Regions from separate parts of the Sporosarcina sp. P7 genome, predicted to be linked through region 2. Evidence: predicted binding sites of a transcription regulator. Region 2 holds the regulator's gene; the other holds the start of a gene.
The links. Region 2 encodes CtsR, which represses protease genes until heat stress. Its sites were predicted from a motif close to ATGGTCAATAAAGGTCAAACA; they were not measured.
Positions count from the first base shown of each region.

Region 1: a site for CtsR is predicted at 5,580-5,600, ahead of clpP (ATP-dependent Clp endopeptidase proteolytic subunit ClpP). Genes of this name have one in related genera too.

Region 1 covers NZ_PDZF01000011.1:47,437-57,961, reverse strand. Annotated here, with positions in the region: gene CSV60_RS11635 (aromatic-ring-hydroxylating dioxygenase subunit beta) at 1-17, opposite strand, end outside; gene CSV60_RS11630 (aromatic ring-hydroxylating oxygenase subunit alpha) at 14-1,285, opposite strand; gene CSV60_RS11625 (SDR family NAD(P)-dependent oxidoreductase) at 1,378-2,154, opposite strand; gene CSV60_RS11620 (LysR family transcriptional regulator) at 2,872-3,759, shown strand; gene CSV60_RS11615 (benzoate/H(+) symporter BenE family transporter) at 3,912-5,138, shown strand; tRNA gene CSV60_RS11610 (tRNA-Arg) at 5,382-5,453, opposite strand; gene clpP (ATP-dependent Clp endopeptidase proteolytic subunit ClpP) at 5,685-6,281, shown strand; gene CSV60_RS11600 (HPr family phosphocarrier protein) at 6,623-6,880, opposite strand; gene whiA (DNA-binding protein WhiA) at 6,929-7,855, opposite strand; gene CSV60_RS11590 (gluconeogenesis factor YvcK family protein) at 7,897-8,859, opposite strand; gene rapZ (RNase adapter RapZ) at 8,866-9,753, opposite strand; gene CSV60_RS11580 (8-oxo-dGTP diphosphatase) at 9,759-10,235, opposite strand; gene trxB (thioredoxin-disulfide reductase) at 10,440-10,525, opposite strand, start outside.
Region 2 covers NZ_PDZF01000001.1:271,925-282,449, reverse strand. Annotated here, with positions in the region: gene CSV60_RS01560 (bifunctional homocysteine S-methyltransferase/methylenetetrahydrofolate reductase) at 1-1,770, opposite strand, end outside; SAM riboswitch class I at 1,855-1,966, opposite strand; gene CSV60_RS01555 (hypothetical protein) at 2,131-2,328, shown strand; gene CSV60_RS01550 (biotin transporter BioY) at 2,458-3,057, shown strand; gene bioB (biotin synthase BioB) at 3,057-4,058, shown strand; gene CSV60_RS01540 (CtsR family transcriptional regulator) at 4,686-5,156, shown strand; gene CSV60_RS01535 (UvrB/UvrC motif-containing protein) at 5,168-5,719, shown strand; gene mcsB (protein-arginine kinase McsB) at 5,709-6,797, shown strand; gene CSV60_RS01525 (ATP-dependent Clp protease ATP-binding subunit) at 6,983-9,430, shown strand; gene radA (DNA repair protein RadA) at 9,520-10,525, shown strand, end outside.

The DNA.
Region 1 (10,525 bases), on a different contig from region 2:
AGAAGCGTCTCTGTCATGATAAAACCTCCTCTTTCACATTTTCTCTCGTCATAATTTCATTCCATCTTCTCCAGAAACTTCTCATTTGCTCTTCATCCGTAGCCTGTGCTTGTTCGCGGTTCATTCCCTTTGAAATATCGTTCCATTCCACTTCTAAATTGTTCAAGTATCCTTCCTGACACAGCTCAAGAGCTTCGTTGTCATCCGGGGTCGCAAATCCGCCAGGTCCGAGAAACTCGAGGAAGTTATCATTTCTTCGCAATCTGAACTTTTCGCTCTCGTCTTTAGGTGCTAACGAATACCCTGTCACTTCCATATAACCCGGTTCAGTAGGATAGAAGGTCCGTGCCGTGATTGCCATGATGTCGTTTATGACTAGGTTTGGGAAGATCAATATGTTCCGGTTATATTTAGCTATTCGTTCCCCGCGCTCTTCACCATGTAGTTCAATCAATTTGTCTTTTAGTTCCTGTATTTCCTTCTTGTCTTCTTCCTCCCATGCAGGCGTCCACTCCGCAACCGGTCTTCCCCAAGGCGCAATATATTCAATTACCGCATGGCCGTTCCCAAGGTCAGTTCCTTTTCCTTCAAGAACTGCTTTTCTCATCGTAGGATCCTGAGCGGCTTTAATATCAAAATAGGTTTTATGCGTCGGCATGCCGTGGTAAAGATCCACACTGTTCTCAGAAATCAGCTTCCAGTTCGCACGGACACTGTATTGCTGCGGATCGCCCAGAACTTCCAATCCTGCATCTGACTGGTCTGCCACCAGATCGATATATTCTTTCGCATTTCCAAGGTATTCTTCCAACGAAACTGCTTCGCTGTCATAGTTTACAAACATAAAGCCGCGATAACTTTCCAAACGGGAGACTTCCGTCATGTTTTTAGAACCATCACAGTTGAACGTATCAGGGAATCCGTCTTTACCTGGCATCCCTACGAGTTCCCCGTCATTTTTAAATGTCCAGGCGTGATAGAAGCATCTGAATACTTTAGTGTTTCCTTCATTTTCCCTGCAGACTAACGCACCGCGGTGAGGACAGGAATTATATAGAGCCCTGATTACGCCTTCATTATCACGAGTGAATATGAGGTTTCGTCCGCCGACTTTCTTTCTCTTAAAATCACCGTTTTTCGGAAGCTCTGATTCATGTCCAATATAGATCCAACACTCGCTGAAGATCTTCTCACGTTCTTCCTGTAAAACATTGTGACTAGTAAAGACGCTGCGGTGAACGGAAAACTCAGACTTCTTGACGTTCTCAATGATATAGCTTTTCATTATGTTTCCTCCCCTTCATGTTGGCAGTACTTCCACTGCACCCAAATTAGTATTTACAATTCTAAATGAAGATCCCGTCTGGCAATTTGATTTTATTGCATTGTACTTCCGCCATTCACACTAATTACCTGGCCATTTATAAATGATGCTTTATCGGAAGCCAAGAACACCACTGCATCTGCAACCTCTTCTGGATAAGCTCCCCTTCCAATCGGGATAATATCGATATAGCGGTTTACTAGTTTAGTATCTCGGTCACGGATATCATCGAGCAACTCTCCTTCTACTGCTGGAGGGGCGATGACATTTGCGGTGATATTACTCTTCGCAAATTCTCTCCCTAATCCCGAAACAATAGCGTGAACTCCGCCTTTCGCAGCGTTATATGCCGCATGATCCCATAAACCGTTACGGACTGAATCTGCACCGATGTTTATGATTCTTCCGTAATTTTGCTCGACCATATGAGGTAGAACTTTATAGCATGACCAGAGCATCGTCCATAAATTCCGATCAATGGTTGTTTTCAACGTTTCCGGTGTCTGTTCTAGGAACGGTAGAATGACACCGCCACCTGCATTGTTCACGAGGATATCTATCTTCTTCCAGTTTTGAATCGCCTTGTCAGTCATTTCCGCGACATTCTCTTCCTTGGATAGATCACCGATATAATAATCCGATTGCTGACCCGTCTCCTTGGTAATCTCCTCTGAAACGGCTTTTGTACGTTCAGGATTTGTTCCAGTTACTAATACATTCGCTCCCTGCTGTGCAAGTCCGATTGCAATCGCTTTCCCGATGCCTCTCGAAGAACCTGTCACAATTGCAACCTTGCCTTCTAAAAGTGATTCCTGCTGCTGACTAGCCATAATTTCAGTCATCTCCTTCGATTTGTGAAAACCATACATTTTTGATCCGGTAGTCAAATGAAATTCAGTATTTTTTTCATATCCTACAGTTAGTCACTAAAAGTTGACTCTTCGCTGTATACAGTGTCCAGTTATCATTCATTGAGTACTTTCTATACTGCGTGGAACGTTTTACCACTCCAATCACTAACACAATTGTGATGGACGAATTAGTGAAATGAAAAACACCTGTTTGAGTGCTCAGTTTCCTGAAAGAATAATGATCCATTTTAAACCACGGATTGTAACCGCATACATTTTTCGACAAGAAACAATTTCCCTTCCGCTGGATTTCCACGTTTTGAGTAAAGCGCCTCAAACTTGTTTCCCAAGTAAACTTGTAATTGTGTCAGTTCAATGAACTTAACTTACTCTCAGTATAAGATGTGAAAATAGATAACACCAATCGAATATAATTTGTCATTTGTACTATTCTGAAGATTTTTTCTATACGGATTTTCCGGTGTCTTCACGCCTTACTATGTGTTCAACTTTTCCAGACCCTTACAGTAAAGATATTTGGTAGATTTAGTTTCTGCTCTATAGATGAAGGAAAAAATCATTTGGGTATTACGACTGAAAAATGTTTTTGACAGCTTTAAATCTAGTGCTATACTTATTGAATAATTACCAATTTGGAATAAATTCCATCTTATTATCTGCATAGGGGGTAAGCAATTGGATAAAACTCAGCTGGAAACTTTTTTGACTATCGTGGAACAGAAGAGCTATTCAAAAACAGCAAATTTGCTAAATGTTACACAGCCTACAGTCACAGCCCGGATAAAGAATCTGGAGCTCGAGTTGTCCTGCTCGTTATTTGAACGAGTCGGCCGGAAGATTGTTCCGACAAAAGAAGGCACGGTTTTTTTTGAATATGCAACGAACATATTAACGTATATGAACCATTCAAAAGAAGTAACAAAGCATTCCAACTTCCCTGAAATCAGAATTGGTTTTTCACCCGGTTATTCCTATTCCTTTATGACCGAACTCCTGAACGCAATCATTACGATTGAAAACTTAAATATTACAATAATTGAAGGTGAAGATTCCTGCAGTCTGAACGAACAGATTTTATCAGGTGAATTGGATTTAGTATTCACCCGAAACGTTAGCGCCCACCGCCCAGAAATCATAACGGAATATCTTTTTGATAATAATTTAGTCGTTGTTCTAGGAAAAGATCATCATCTGGCTGATAAGGATGTACTCGCAATCGGTGACCTAGAAGGTGAAACACTGATCAGTTACAGGCGAAAATCCAATCTCTGGAAAGAAATTGATCAGAAGTTGGTCGGTGTTCCCGATATTAAACGAATTGATGTGGACAATAACGAAATGCTGATAACGATTATCGAAAGTGGAATAGGAGTCGGTATTACACCATCTCTTGGAATCCATAGATTAAATAAAAATGATATAATCGTCAAAAGTATTGAAGATATCTCTAATATCCCGAACAGAGTCTATGTGCAGTACAGAAAAAGCTCTATAATTGCTGCGCCTGTCAAGAAAATTATATACTCCATCATCAACCATGAAATGGAAGTAACATGTAATTAAGCCATAAATGTAAGCGCTTATATTTCTAAATAATTAATCTACTGCAGAAAGACTGTTTCCAGGAATTCTTTTCGTTTCCATGGCGAGGCAGCATCTGCACCATTTTACCGTGGAAATAGAAACGCAGATTTATAGCTGGGAGGCTGGGATATGTGAAAATAACTACTCTGCGTGCGCACTTGAAAGATCTGGGTAATCACACAAACTTAAATACCATCAGCGCAGGGTTGGTGGCAGCAATCTTCGGTTGCACAGGTCCAGCTTTAATCATCATTGGTGGCGCAACAAGCGGTGGCTTATCTTATAGCGAGACCATAAGTTGGATATTTGCCGTTTATTTTTTCAGTGGATTGCTCGGTATTTTTCTCTCATTACGATATCGTCAGCCTATCGCAGGCGCCCACTCCATTGCCGGTGCAGTATTAGTTGCTGGATCTTTAACCCATTTCTCTCTTCAAGAAGCCATCGGGGCTTATTTAGTGGCGCATGTGTTAGTAATCATTCTAGGTTCATCGGGCATAATCGACAAAGTGATGAAGTGGATACCAGTGCCAATCGTCATGGGGATGATTGTCGGTGTCATGATCCGTTTTTCCACAGAAATGATTACCTCCGTCACGGTTTCCCCACTATTGGCAGGCTCTACTATTTTGGTATTTTTACTGTCAACACGCTTTTTGAAGAAATTCCCACCGGTTTTACTAGCGCTTCTGATCGCTGTTACATTGGCTATCTTTATGAAAGAGTTTCAATTGCAAGACATTACCAGTACATTTATATTGCCGCAGCTCATTATGCCCAGCTTCAACTTAAACGCTATTTTGTCTATTGGCATACCGCTTGCTCTGCTGATTATCTGTACAGAAAATGCCCAGGCATCCGGCGTACTGACAGCTCAGGGTTATAAGCCTCCGAATAATATGATGGCGATTCATGGTTCTGTTATTGGTTTGATTGGCTCTTTCTTTGGAGCGCATGCCATCAACATCGCAGGCCCTATGACAGCCATTTGTTCTGCTGATGATGTGGGAGGAAAAGAGAGCCGGTACGTGGCTTCGGTAGTATGCGGCGTCCTGTTCTCAACGTTCGGGCTGTTTGCAGCGGCGGTTGTTCCTCTTGTCATCGCCATGCCAGGAGTAATTGTCAGTGTCATCGCTGGACTTGCTATGCTCGGCGTTCTCATGAATTCACTGAAGAAAGCCTTCTCACCAAACAATTTCCAGATGGGCGCATTCTTTTCTTTAATCATCGGTATGTCAGATATTAGCTTCCTGAACATCAGCGCACCTTTATGGGCAATCGTTGGTAGTTTACTCGTTTCATTCCTCGTTGAAAAAGAGCACTTCGTCTCGGATAAAAAAGTGGAAACGGCTGTGTAGGACACCGGTAACCGGCGTCCTATATTCCGGATTTAGCCAAACAGCCAGCGTTCGCAAAGCCAAGCGATTCGTGAATACTTATACGAAACCAAAGACTGCCAAGGGATATTTAGCAACGAAGTTTAAAAGAAGTGCCAGACGGGGAAAATAAGAATAGAAAGCCGAGAGCAATAGAAATTCGAGCATAAAAAAAGCGTTTGAGCATAATCGCAAAATGCGAACTGTTCAAACGCTTCACTATGATGCCCTCGGCGGGAGTCGAACCCACATTTCAAGCTTCGGAGGCTTGCGTGCTATCCATTGCACCACGAGGACTAAACGTGTAGTATCAAGCTTTAACTATAATTACTCAACTACAGAAAAAAGCTTTTCTTCTGTAAGAGACATCTTCCATTATATCGTAGAATATAATGAAAAGCAATGTGTATTTTTAAGGCAAATGATTTGACCTTTGTTGACCTTAATAGGTAAAATACAGTTATAGTTGAAATACGAAATGATTTCAACCGAACGAATATTATGAAGTGATTAAAGGAGGAAGTCTAATTGAATCTAATTCCTACAGTTATTGAACAAACAAATCGTGGTGAGCGAGCGTACGACATCTACTCTCGTCTATTAAAAGACCGTATTATCATGTTGGGGAGCGGCATTGACGACAACGTGGCAAACTCCATCGTTGCACAACTGCTATTCTTGGAAGCTGAAGATCCAGAAAAAGATATCTCCATTTACATTAACAGCCCAGGTGGAAGTATCACAGCGGGTATGGCAATCTACGATACAATGCAATACATCAAGCCAGACATCCGCACAATCTGTGTAGGTATGGCAGCATCTATGGGTGCATTCTTGCTAACTGCTGGTACAGAAGGTAAACGTTACGCTTTGCCAAACGCAGAAGTAATGATTCACCAACCACTAGGTGGCGCACAAGGTCAGGCAACTGAAATCGAAATTGCCGCAAAACGCATCTTACACCTACGTGAAAAACTAAACCAAATCCTTTCAGATCGCACGGGTCAGCCAATCGACGTCATCGCAAAAGACACAGACCGCGATAACTTCATGACTGCCGAACGCGCTAAAGAATACGGCCTAGTCGACCACGTTCTAGAACGCAGCGAAATCGAAAAGAAATAATCACTATAGGTTGTCCGGAACGCCAAATGGCCTTCCGTGACAACCTTTTTTATTTGGATTTGGGTTTGGATTTCGGTCTAATCTTTCCGTATAAATGCATCAGCATTCCAACTCCTAAAAAGCGACACCAGTTGATCGGAGTGGAAGGCGGCGACTCCCGCGGGAATAGCATGTGCCTTGAGATCCCGCAGGTAGCGAAGCGGACGAGGAAGCTCAAGCCATGCCCGCAGGAAAGCGTCCGCCTGGAACGCAGATCAACTGCGCCTTCCCCCTCACTACGTAAAAAAATAAAAAAGGTAACGAAACCCAACTACAGGTTACCGTCACCTAATCAAATCATCTTACTGCTCCTCTTCCACTATGTCAGCCAAATTCTGAAGAGCCAAATCCTCATCAATCCCGTCCGTAATCAACGTGATCTCCGTCCCCTTCGCAATCGCCAAACTCATAATCCCCATGATACTCTTTGCATTCACTTGACGATTATCCTTCTTCAAATAAATATCAGCCGAATACTTATTGGCCTCCTGCACAAATAACGCCGCCTGTCTCGCTTGCAAACCAGGTTTAATTCCTACTTTCACTGTTTTTTCTACCATATTGTGTGCTCCTTTTCTTCCTCTTCTTAAGAAGGATCTACTAATAATTTACCGTAATCGATCTGCGATTTCTTCAATCTTACGCAAACGATGATTGACACCCGATTTACTAACCGGTGTACCCGTTACTAGCTCGCCTAGCTCTTTTAGCGTCACATCTTGATGAGTAACACGTAATTGAGCAATCTCTTGTAGACGTTCCGGTAATTGATCTAAACCAATCGTGCGCTCAATCAATTTAATATTTTCTACTTGCCTTTGTGCTGCACCAATCGTTTTATTCAGATTAGCGGTTTCACAATTCACTAGCCGATTCACACTGTTGCGCATATCTCGCATGATTCGCACATCCTCAAACTTCATAAGGGATACATGTGCACCAATGATGCCCAGGAAATCGGATATTTTTTCTGCTTCTTTCAGATACGCGATAAATCCTTTTTTGCGTTCAATAGATTTTGCGTTCAAATGAAAATGGTTCATCAACTCAACAAGTGATTGACTATGTTCTTGATAGCTTGAGAAGACTTCCAAGTGATAAGAAGACGTCTCGGGATTATTAACGGAACCTCCTGCCAGGAAAGCTCCCCGTAAGTATGCGCGTGCACAGCAGTCTTTTTCAATTAGCTGTGGATCGATCGTGTTAATCATTTGGAAGTCATGTGTCATAATTGATAATTCTTCCAGTAAGTGCTTGGCTCCATCACGGATACGGCAAATATAGACATTGTTTTTCTTTAAACGCATTTTTTTCCGTACAAGCAATTCCACTTTATATGGATACAACGCCTTCACATTCGAATACAAACGACGCGCAATAGAGGCATTTTCCGTTTGAACATCAAGACTAAGTTGTTTATTTGAAAAAGACATAACACCATTCATACGGATGAATGCCGCAATTTCTGCTTTCGTACAACAATCATCCGTTTCAATCTGCGTCAATTCTTTTTTTGTTTTGGATGCAAAAGACATGATATTCCCCCTCTTCGGCGATTTTCACATCTATCCGCCTTCTACGTTCTCTCTATATAACGCATCAACATATCTGACACTTCCATTGTTTTATGCATAACCGTCCCATCGATAAGGGACGCAATCTCTTGCACAAATACTTCAGGCACTAGCGCTTGCAGGACCTCCAAATCATTCTCCACAAGCCAAGGCTCTTCATTTTCAAACAGATTATGCATACGTCTGAACGCTTCTACATTATTCACTAGAACTGCATCAAGAAACGGTTCTCCCGCATGATCATAGAGTGCCTGAACATGCTCAGAAGCAGTATATCGATACGTTTCGCCACGTTGTGTAGTTAAGTTACCAACATAGACCTTTTTTGCAGCACTTTCGAGAATCGCTTCGCGAATGTCCTGCACTAAAAGTGTTGGCAAAGTACTAGTATACAAGCTTCCCGGTCCAAATACGATTAAATCTGCATTTTTTATCGTATCGGCTGTTTCTGGTAATGGTTTTACATCCTGAGGCGTGATGAAAACGTTACGGATTTTCCTTCCATAGAGAGGAATTTTCGATTCGCCTGTAATGATTGAACCATCTTCAAGCTCTGCATGCAAGGTAATTCGCTGATTTGCTGCAGGTAATACTGTTCCTTTAATATTTAGAACAGCGCCCATCTGCTCGACTGCACGGGCAAAATCGCCAGTAATAGTTGTCAAGGCCGTAAGCATTAAATTCCCAAGAGAATGTCCCTTCAAACCATCTGATCCCTCAAAGCGATGCTGGAACATTTTTTCGATCATGGGCTCAACATCTGAAAGCGCTGCCATAACCTGTCTTATATCGCCAGGCGGCGGGACGTTGTACTGGTCAAATAAACGACCTGAACTTCCCCCATCATCCGCCACTGTCACAATAGCTGTCAATTCGATTGGATAACGCTTTAAACCGCGAAGGATATTAGATAATCCTGTACCGCCTCCGAACACAACAACGCGTTTCCTCGTAGTGGATTGCATATTATGTCAACCCTTTCTTTTTTCAACATCCCGATGCGATACATGTGTTGGGTAATCGCCTTTAAAAACGCCAGTAAAGTATTCAGCGAGTGTAACAGAACGGTGTTGACCACCTGTACAACCGAACGCGATGACTGCCTGACCTTTTCCTTCTTGTTTATACTGTGGAATTAAGAACTTGAATAAGTCCGTTAGTTTCTCAATTAATTCTTTCGTGTCCGCCCATTTCAATACATAATCCGATACTTCATGATTCAAACCTGTCAACGGACGTAATTCTTCCAAGTAAAACGGGTTCGGTAAAAATCGTACGTCGAATACTACATCTGCATCAATCGGCATCCCATGCTTGAAACCAAATGATACAAAATTCAAGGTAAAGTTCGGCTCGCCTGCTTCGGAAAACTCACGTGTGATTTTTTCCCGTAAGTCCTTGGGCTTTAATTTCGATGTATCAATAATAGAACGTGAAAGACCTTTTATTTCAGTCAGTAAATGACGCTCTTTGCGAATCCCTTCGAGTAACACGCCACCTTCCGATAATGGGTGTGATCTGCGCGTTTCTTTATAACGTTTCACAAGAGCTTCATCATCTGAATCCAGGAACAACAAACTGGTTTTGACATCTTCCATCTTGAATAATCCTTCGAGTGCTGTAATCATGGAATCAAATAAACTTCCGCCGCGCGTATCCATCACTGCGGCAATACGTCTCATCTGATTATTCGACTTCATCATCAAATCGAGGAATGTTACAAATAGTTCGGGTGGCAAATTGTCGATACAATAGAATCCCATGTCTTCAAAGCATTGCATAGCGACTGTCTTGCCTGCACCTGACATACCCGTAATAATTACCACTTCATATTCATTTACCACTTGTGGTTGATCCATAAATATTATTCACCTTCCATTGATTGTTGAAGTGATTCCCGCAAGAGGCGGAATTGCTCTGTATAATAGAATGTTCCATACTGCATGCCTTGCTGATTCACTGCAAAGAGCAAATTCTTGCGATCACCTTCCGCCATTGGCAGTGTATGCAAACTTTCTATCGGATGCCATTCTAATTCACCTTCGATAGTTGTCTTCATCAATTCTCCGGAATAATCATGTGCGACAAATGTGAAGAGTAACCATTCGTTCAATAATTCTTTTCCCTCATCGTCCATAATCATCATCGTATATATGCCTTTTACATGTGGCGAGATTGCCTGCGCACCGGTTTCTTCGAGAAATTCACGATGAGCTGCTTCATAGACCGATTCACCTTCGTCTATTTTCCCTCCCGGTGCCACATACCATCCACGCCTCGGCTTCTTTAGTAATAGGACTTGACCGTCTTTCACCACGAGCAAGTTAGCAATTTTTTGCATATGTAGTTCCCCACTTTTCAAGTATGTATGTATAGTATACAACGCTTTCATTGAAAACGAAAAAAAAAGACGGCTATTCACGGAAGTTTATACCGTAAATAGCCACAAAGTTGCTATATTATGAAAGGGGGTGTCTTTCTTTTTCTATTATCCCTCTCTTATATTGCAAGACGATTACACACACGTTACAATTTCAACGATCGTTTATGCCTTTGCTTCTACTTCTTCCGCCAACTCTTCAATATACTTCTGAGCTGCTTGAGCTGCAATACTGCCGTCTCCTGTAGCCG
Region 2 (10,525 bases):
ACGCAGGAATGGTGTGATGAGATACAGTCCATTAAAATACTGAGCCGCTGTATCTATCAATTCTTTTGCAATTTCAAGCCCTGTTTCAGTTGATTTTTCACGGTCATCTCCGCATTCCCGCATTCTTTCTAACACATCTTCTGAAAGCTTGATACCCGGTACTTCATGATGCAGGAACTCTGCATTTCGTATATTCGTCAATGGCATGATCCCAATAAAGATCGGTGTATCCAGGTGTTTTGTTGCTTCATATACATCGATAATCTTTTCTTTCGTGTAAACTGGCTGAGTGATGAAATAGTCTGCACCCGCTTCAATCTTCTTCTCGAGCCGTTGTACAGCACGATCGATGACGCGGACGTTCGGATTGAAAGCTGCTGAAATAGAGAAGCTGGCTTTCTTGCGCAATGGCTTACCGGAGAATGAAATCCCTTCATTCAATTTCTTAATTAACTGCAATAACTCCATGCTAGATACATCGTAGACGCTTGTAGCACCGGGGAAGTCCCCAACCTTTGTCGGGTCGCCTGTCACGGCTAGGATATCGTGAATGCCTAATGCATCAAGCCCCATCAAATGTGATTGTAAGCCAATGAGATTGTGATCGCGACACGTTAAATGTACAAGCGGGCGGATATTATGTTGCATCTTGACGATCGAGCCCATCGCCATGTTGCTGATGCGTGGAGAAGCAAGTGAATTATCTGCCATTGTTATAGCGTCAACTCCCGCGTCATATAACAAATTTGCACCTTTGATATAATCTTCTGTTTCCAAGTGGCGCGGTGTATCTAGTTCTACAATTACCGTACGCTCTGTTTTCGCTTTTTCGTGAAGAGGTTGATGTTTTGCCGGATCCGCTTCATGAATCACGATAGGTTTCGCCGGTTGTACGACCTTTTCCGTGATAGGTGTCAGTCGCGCTAACTGTGTTTTCGCCGCTTTAATATGCTTAGGTGTTGTCCCGCAACATCCTCCAATCAATCGAACGCCTTGATCACGAAGTAATACAGCAGCGCGTCCAAAGTATTCTGCCTCTGATTCATAAACAATACGTCCATCTTCTACATCTAATAGACTGGCGTTTGGATATGCGGATAAAAATGCTTTCTCTGGTAATGTCACATTATCGAATGCTTGAATCGTGTGGTAAGGACCTAATCGACAGTTAACGCCTACGATATCTGCCCCAAGAGACTCGAGCTGATGAAGTGCATCGTTTAATGAAAGTCCGTTCTGTAATACACCGGGATCATGCATAGAAACTTGTGCAATCAATGGAACATCCGTAATTTTCTTTAATGTTGTAACTACCGATGATAACTCTTCAAAGTCATAATACGTCTCCAATAGGAGACCATCAGGATCACCTGTTAATAATGCATTGGCTTGTTCAAGTACGACTTTTTCAATTTCATCTAATGTCGCATCGCTTTTACGTATACCTCGCAAGCCACCTATTGTTCCAAGTACAAATTGCCCCCCAGGCGCCGCTGCGCGTTTGGCAATTTGAATGGCTGCTTTATTGAAATCCGTGACATGACTTTCTAAGCCGTAGCGAGCTAATTTGATTGCGTTCGCACTGTAAGTGTTAGTCTGGATTATATCTGCACCAGCTGAGATGTAGTCTTGGTGAATTTGCTCTATAATTTCAGGCTTTTCTATATTTAGTTCTTCATAACAGTAATCAATTCCGTAAGAATATAAAATCGTCCCCATTGCACCATCTGCCGTTAGGACATTTGTTTGTAGTTTCTCGAGCAATGACATAAATCCATCTCCCCTTTAGCCTTTTTTAATCAAAAAAAGCCTTCAAGTATATTAGAAGGCTTTGTAATCCCAATGACTAGTTCCCTCTCATCTTTTCAGAGTGTCAATTTGACAGACTGCTGGAAGTAGCACCTTGCCTAAATGGCTGGTTGCTGAAGCGTCGACGGGCCAGTCCCTCGGCTTCTCTTGATAAGATATGTTTCTTATTCAATTATTTAGATTATTCTAACCACATCATAGCGGCTTTGTTGGATATCGTCAAGTGAACGTTTGGTGAAGTTCAAAGCGCGGAGTTAGTGCATAGAGAAATTGCGGTATATATGCTAAAATTAATGAATTAACTCGAAAAGGTGAGAAATTATGCGATTCTTTAAATACTCATTTCCAATCGCTGTTCTTGTAGGTACACTTGCTTGGATTATGATAGGTAACAGTTACGAAGAAGTTGCTTATGATATGCGTGTGTACATTACAATTGGGGCTGCTATATTCAGTGGTTTAATCTCAAGTGTTTTGTTTCGCAAAGAAAAGGAAGAACAGATTGATGAGAAGAAGTAGGCTGTCAGCGGTATGCTGCAGTCTTTTTTTGTCTACTTTTATGAGTTAACCAAAAAATAAAATGTGTTGACACGAAATAGGTTAACCGATATTATTTATGGGGTAACCAGTTTAGAAAGAGGTGTCGTAATGGCAATAGCAACAGAGAGACGACCGGTAAGTAGATTCAGCGCACTAACTATTGTATATAGCGGGATGTTTGCTGCGTTAATGATGATTGGAGCGAATATTACATCCTTCGTGCCGTTTTTAGTAGTTGGTGGAGTACCCATCACATTACAAACTTTTTTCGCTATCTTATCAGGGCTATTACTTGGTAGTCGTCTAGGTGCGTTATCGATGACCGTCTATATGTTAATAGGACTAGCAGGGGCACCGGTCTTCGCTAAATTTTCAGGAGGCTTCGGTCAGATCTTAAGTCCAACGTTTGGTTTTATACTCACATTTATTCTGATTGCTTATGTAGCTGGAAAGATTGTTGAGCGAAAGCATACTTTGTCTGCTTTTATTATCGCAGCATTTGTCGCTACAGCAGTCAACTATATACTAGGTACAACTTGGATGTATTTTGCGTACAAGATGTGGGCTGCTGCACCCGACGTGTTTACCTACAAGATTGCTTGGCTGTGGATGATGCCGCCACTACCGAAAGATTTAATTCTAGCTGTACTGTCAGGCATATTCGCATTTAGAATATCAAAACACTTGAAAGTGAGGCGGACGTTATAATGAACTATCAGAGGCTGGCTACTCAAGTACTCGAAGGCCATGTACTAACTGATGAGGAATCACTCGCAATATTAAATAGCCCAGATGAAGATTTACTATTATTACTGCACGCGACATACTCGATTCGGTCACATTACTTCGGCAATAAAGTAAAGTTGAATATGATTATCAATACGAAATCGGGACTATGTCCGGAAAACTGTGGGTATTGCGCGCAATCCATCATTTCAAAAGCACCTGTTGAAAAGTATGCAATGATGAAATCGGAAGAAATACTAGAAGGTGCGGAACGTGCTGCCGCTAATAATGCGGGCACCTATTGCATCGTAGCAAGTGGACGAGGACCGCGTGACAGTGAGCTGGACATCGTGATTGATTCTGTTAAACAGATTAAAGAGAAGCACAAGGGCATGACGGTATGTGCTTGTTTAGGTATTTTGAAGCCAGGACAAGCAACACGTTTGAAAGAGGCAGGAGTAGATCGCTATAACCACAACTTGAACACATCTGCAGAGCATCACGAGAGTATAACAACATCGCATACATACGATGATCGTGTAAATACTGTAGGACTTGCCAAGGAAGCGGGCATCTCTCCATGTTCAGGCGTTATCGTCGGCATGCGTGAAACAAAACAAGATATCATCTCCATGGCGCGTAGCCTACGTGAACTGGACGCAGACTCGATACCTGTAAACTTCCTGCACGCAGTGGATGGAACCCCGTTGGAAGGAACATCAGAACTGGATCCCCGTTACTGCTTAAAGGTCTTGTGTCTATTCCGCTACATTAATCCTAGCAAGGAAATCCGCATCTCGGGTGGACGTGAAGTGAATCTTAGAAGCCTACAACCACTAGGCCTCTACGCTGCAAACTCCATCTTTATCGGTGACTACCTCACAACATCCGGTCAAGAAAACGATCAAGATCAAAAAATGCTGGAAGATATGGGCTTCGAAGTCGACTTAGAACCTTTGAATAAAGAACCCATCACTTTGTAAATAGAAGAGAAGAAAAATGTTTGTATACTCCGTGACTGAAGACAATCCACTATAAGGATCTGTTCTTCAGTCTTTTCTTATTTATATAAGTTGAATTAAAGATTTCAGGATACACTAAGTGATTTTCGTTACAGGCGGCGACTCCGGCGGGAACAGCACAAGCTGAAAGCCCCGCAGGTAGCGAAAACCGTAACGAAGAACGGTTTTTGCGAGTAAAAGCGAAGCGTTAGGAGCACGTCTTTGCCCGTAGCGGACGAGGAGATTGAGGCCGTGCCCGCGGAACGAGTCCGCCTGGAATGGAAATCAACGGTTCCCTTGTGCGGACTACTTCTTATGTTCAACTAATATAGTTAGAATTCCATTTAGAAAGATTACAGTAGTACACCGTAAGCGGAAAATACCCGTCTAGAACGTTAGTAAACGGTGCCAAACTATCCACTTTATTTTTTGTCTCATTACTAATTGAATAATCATTAGCCAGATGTGACAACCTAGCACTAGGTTTTCTTTCAACGTAATAAGGTATACATATAAACAAATGAATTGCATCCCACCCAATTACTGCGATACAATTAAGTCAAAGATAGTCAAAGTCAACTAGAAGGTTGAGTGAAGCGAGGTGACGAGATGCGTAATATTTCTGACATTATAGAAGGGTATTTGAAGTCGATTATAGAAGAGGAAGATAGTGCTTCTATTGAAATCAAAAGAAATGAGATTGCCGAGAAGTTCCAATGCGTACCATCACAAATCAACTACGTAATCAAAACCCGGTTTACGGTCGAAAGAGGCTATGCCGTGGAGTCTAAGCGAGGGGGCGGGGGCTACATCCGGATTTATAGGGTACGTACCAACTCCCGAAAGGACTTACTTGAACAAGCGTTGGAGATTTTGGAGAGTGAAGCGTCTTCTACTATGGCGGAAGATGTCATCATCCGTTTAATTGAAGAAGAAGTCATTACAGAACGTGAAGCTAAGTTGATGCTTGCTGCGGTGAGCCGCGGTACTCTGCGTTATATGTTGCCTGAGCGGGATGCGTTACGTTCACGTATTCTTCGCGCCATGTTAGTTACGTTAATTTATGAAGAGATAGAATGAGGTGAATCTCCATGCTTTGTGAAAACTGTAAAGAACGACCAGCTACTGTAGTGTTTAAACAGGAAACCTTAAATCATGCAACAGAGCGCCATTTATGTGATAAATGTGCATTTTACTCACAGACATTTTCTTTCAGTCCGGATCAGGAGCCATTATCCATTCAACAATTCTTAGCGCACTGGTTGGGCGGTTCAGAATTATTTTCAGAACAAAAAGCCGATGAAAGATTACCAGATGGTCCGAAATGTCCGAATTGCAATTTGACCTTTCACCGTTTCCTTGACATCGGAAAGTTTGGCTGTGCTGTATGTTACGAAGCATTTAGCGGGCAACTGCCAAGGTTGTTTGCCAAATTGCATAATGGACATACCCAACACCGTGGAAAGATTCCGGTTTCACTTAATGAACGCTTTGCCTTAAAGAGAAAACTTGAAGATATCCGTACGAAAATGCAGCAAGCCGTAGAAAATGAACATTTTGAAGAAGCGGCAACTTTGCGTGATGAGGCGAACCAGTTGAAACAGCAGCTGTCTGACGGGGGTGACGATCAACATGTCATTTGAAAAATTTCTCAAACAAGAACTGACAGGTTGGATGGTGGCGGAAGGTGAGCATGCTGACATTGTCTTATCCACAAGAATCAGGCTAGCCCGTAACTTGCAAGATTATCTATTTCCGATTAGTGCTTCACAGGAAGACGCAAACCGCGTGAGCGAAGCGTTACACCATGCAGTCAAGCCGATGCAGAATCACCATTTTACAGGCACAGCGATGAAAGATTTGTCACCACTTGAAAGACAAATCTTAGTCGAGAAACATTTGGTCAGTCCACAGTTGATCAACCCTGAAAAACATGGGTCGGTTTTGCTATCGGAAGACGAAACGATCAGCATTATGGTAAATGAAGAAGATCATATTCGCATTCAATGTATATATCCTGGTTTTCAAATAGACCAGGCATATGAACAGGCTGATCGAGTGGATAGCGAACTGGAAGCGAATCTGAACTATGCTTTCGATGAAACATTCGGCTATTTGACAAGTTGTCCCTCCAACACAGGTACAGGAATGCGCGCATCTGTCATGATGCATTTACCTGCATTGACGATCACTAAGCAAATCGAGCGAATTATTCCCGCGATATCTAGACTTGGAATGGTCGTACGTGGGAGTTATGGAGAGGGCAGTGAAGCGCTCGGCAATATTTATCAAGTTTCCAATCAAATCACACTCGGCAAATCAGAAGAAGAAATCCTCAAAGACTTGGAGAGTATTTCAAAGCGCTTGATAGCGCATGAAAAGAAATCACGTGAATTATTATTGGCTAAATCGGAAGTTCACTTAGAGAATAGGTTATTTAGGGCACTCGGTACCCTGACCTATTCGCGAATATTACCTTCAGCGGAAGCGGCAAAATGTTTGTCTGACGTCCGTTTGGGTATTGATTTAGGTATCATAGAAAATATTGATATGACCATTTTGAATGAATTGATGATTTTCATGCAACCAGGTTTTCTTCAGCAATACGCAGAGGCGGAATTAACATCTGATGAACGAGATATCCTTCGTGCACAATTATTCCGAGATCGGCTAGGTGTAGTGCGATCTGCTGCACAAAAAAAAGACAATGATTCGTTATGAGCAAAGTTTTTGCAAGAAAGTCTCATAGCATTTATAATTAATCAAAGATAGTCAAAGTCAATATGCGAATTAGGTTGTATCGCGAACTGACATGAATATATATAGTTATAGGAAACAAAGCAAGGATGCGTTATTTTGCATAACATAGAATATAGTCCACTGATGAAGGAAAGAGGGGAATGGATATGATGTTTAATCGATTTACACAACGTGCACAAAAAGTTTTACAACTGGCTCAAGAAGAGGCTATTCGTTTAAAACATGAATCTATTGGTACTGAGCATATTCTACTCGGATTGATTCGAGAAGGTGGCGGCATCGCAGCAAAAGCTCTTGAAGCAATTAGCGTGAATGCAGATACTATTGAACGAGAAGTAGAAATTCTGGTGGGTGTAGGCTCTAAAGATGTGGGTCCGATCGTTCATTATACTCCACGCGCAAAACGTGTCATCGAATTATCTGTTGATGAGTCTCGTAAATTAGGACATTCTTATATCGGTACTGAGCATATTTTATTGGCTTTGATTCGAGAAGGGGAAGGTGTGGCAGCGCGCGTTCTGAATAATGCGGGTGTTAGCTTGAATAAAGCTCGCCAGCAAGTACTTCAATTGCTTGGTAATGATGAAAGTTCTGTTGGGAACCCAGCGAATTCTGCATCAGCGGCAACACCAACATTAGATGGCTTAGCGCGTGATTTAACTGAGATCGCACGTGAAGGTACATTAGATCCAGTTATTGGACGAAGCAAAGAAATCACACGTGTTATTGAAGTATTGGCACGTCGTACGAAAAACAACCCTGTGCTGATTGGGGAACCGGGTGTAGGTAAAACAGCGATTGCGGAAGGTTTGGCGCAGCAAGTCGTAAGTAATGAAGTACCTGAAATCTTGCGTGACAAACGCGTGATGACACTGGATATGGGTACAGTCGTTGCGGGCACGAAATACCGCGGTGAGTTTGAAGATAGAATGAAGAAAGTAATGGAAGAAATTCGTCAAGCGGGTAACATTATATTATTCATCGATGAATTACACACGTTGATCGGTGCAGGTGGAGCAGAAGGTGCTATTGATGCATCCAACATCTTGAAGCCATCACTTGCACGTGGTGAACTACAATGTATCGGTGCTACAACACTTGACGAATACCGTAAATATATTGAAAAAGATGCAGCGCTTGAACGACGTTTCCAACCGATCCAAGTCGATGAGCCAACTGTAGACGAAACAATTCAGATCATTAAAGGCTTGCGTGACCGGTACGAAGCGCATCACCGAGTAAAGATTACCGATGAAGCAGTTGAAGCCGCGGCGAAGATGTCTGATCGTTATATCTCGGATCGTTTCTTACCAGATAAAGCGATTGACTTAATTGACGAAGCGGGATCGAAAGTACGCTTGCGTTCGTATACAACTCCTCCTAATTTAAAGGAGCTTGAGGTGAAGCTTGAAGCGATCCGTTCTGAGAAGAATGCAGCCGTTCAAAGCCAAGAGTTTGAGAAGGCCGCCTCTTATCGGGATAAGGAGCAGAAAATGAAGGAAGAATTGGAAACAACGAAATCCGCTTGGAAAGAGAAACAAGGGCAGACTGAGTCCGAAGTGACAGTAAATGATATCGCTTCTGTTGTGGCGATGTGGACAGGAATTCCCGTTGACAAGATTGCGGAAACAGAATCTGCTAAATTGCTTAACATGGAAGAAATTCTACATGAACGTGTCATCGGCCAAAATGAATCTGTCGTAGCGATTTCCAAAGCAATCCGCCGTGCGCGTGCGGGGTTAAAAGATCCTAAACGTCCAATTGGTTCATTCATTTTCCTTGGCCCTACTGGTGTAGGTAAAACTGAACTAGCTCGTGCGCTAGCAGAAGTAATGTTCGGTGATGAAGATGCGATGATTCGTATCGACATGTCAGAGTACATGGAGAAGCATGCAACATCTCGTTTAGTTGGATCACCTCCGGGATATGTTGGTTATGAAGAAGGAGGTCAGTTAACGGAGAAAGTTCGCCGTAAGCCTTATTCAGTAGTACTACTTGATGAAATTGAAAAAGCACACCCTGATGTATTCAATATCTTATTGCAAGTATTGGAAGACGGGCGTCTGACGGATTCTAAAGGACGTACAGTTGATTTCCGTAACACGGTAGTCATCATGACTTCTAACGTAGGGGCCACGGAATTGAAGAAAAACCGTTACGTTGGCTTTAATATTCAAGATGGCGAATCCGATTATGATGATATGAAAGAGAAAATGCTTGCTGAGTTGAAAAAAGCATTTAGACCAGAGTTCTTAAACCGTGTAGATGATATGATTGTCTTCCACTCGTTGGAGAAAGAGCACTTGCGTGAAATTGTTAGCTTGATGAGTGATGAGCTGGCAAAACGTTTGGCTGAACAGGACATCGAATTGATGTTAACTGAATCTGCTAAAGATAAGATTACGGATGAGGGATATGATCCTGAATACGGAGCTCGTCCACTACGCCGTGCATTACAGAAACATGTAGAAGATCGTTTATCTGAAGAATTACTCGAAGGTAAAGTTCTGATGGGTGAAAAAGTAATCATTGATGTAGAAAATGACCAGTTTGTCGTGCGTACGGAGAAACAAACAGTAGCAGCAGAAAAATAATAATAGGATAAACCGGATAGCTCGCTCGCTTAGTTTTTTAAAAGCGATGCGAGCTGTCCTTTTCGTATTTTAAAGTAAGGAGAGAGTATATGGCTAAGCGTAAATCTAAATTCATGTGCCGTTCTTGTGGATATGAATCCGCTAAGTGGATGGGGCGCTGTCCTGGTTGTGGAGAATGGAACACGATGGACGAAGAAGTAGAGATTGTGCAAAAAGGACCGCGTGCCGCATTTCAGCATGGGGAGAGAGTGAAGCAAAAGGCTTTGCCGATCAGTCAGGTGGAAACGGCTGAAGAGCCTCGTGTTAAAACGGAGTTAAAGGAATTAAACCGCGTGCTTGGAGGTGGAATTGTTCCTGGCTCGCTCATATTAATTGGTGGTGATCCGGGAATCGGAAAATCTACATTGTTGCTTCAAGTCTCGTCATTACTTGCGAATCAACAGCAACGCGTACTATATATATCGGGAGAGGAATCGATTAAGCAAACAAAGTTACGTGCAGAACGTTTAGGTGTGAAATCAGATGAGTTGTACATTTATGCTGAAACCGATCTTGCAATGATCAATGAAACGGTGGATGAAGTGAAGCCGAGATTTGTTATTGTGGACTCGATTCAGACTGTTCACCATCCTGAAGTATCATCGGCACCGGGGAGTGTATCACAAGTGCGTGAATGTACCGCAGAACTAATGCGTATAGCAAAGACGCAAAACATTGCCATATTCCTCGTAGGTCACGTAACAAAAGAAGGACAAATTGCAGGACCACGATTGCTTGAGCATATGGTGGATACGGTACTGTATTTTGAAGGAGAACGTCACCATACATATCGTATTTTGCGCAGTGTTAAAAACCGTTTTGGTTCCACCAATGAAATTGCCATTTTTGAAATGTTGCAAGCTGGATTAAAAGAAGTCTTAAATCCTTCTGAAATGTTTTTGCGTGAGCGTTCACAAGGTGGGGCAGGCTCTACCATTGTCGCTTCTATGGAAGGTACACGACCCATACTTGTTGAAATTCAGGCATTGATGACGGCATCAAGTTTTAATTATCCGAAGCGAATGGCGACTGGACTGGATCAAAACCGTGTGCAAT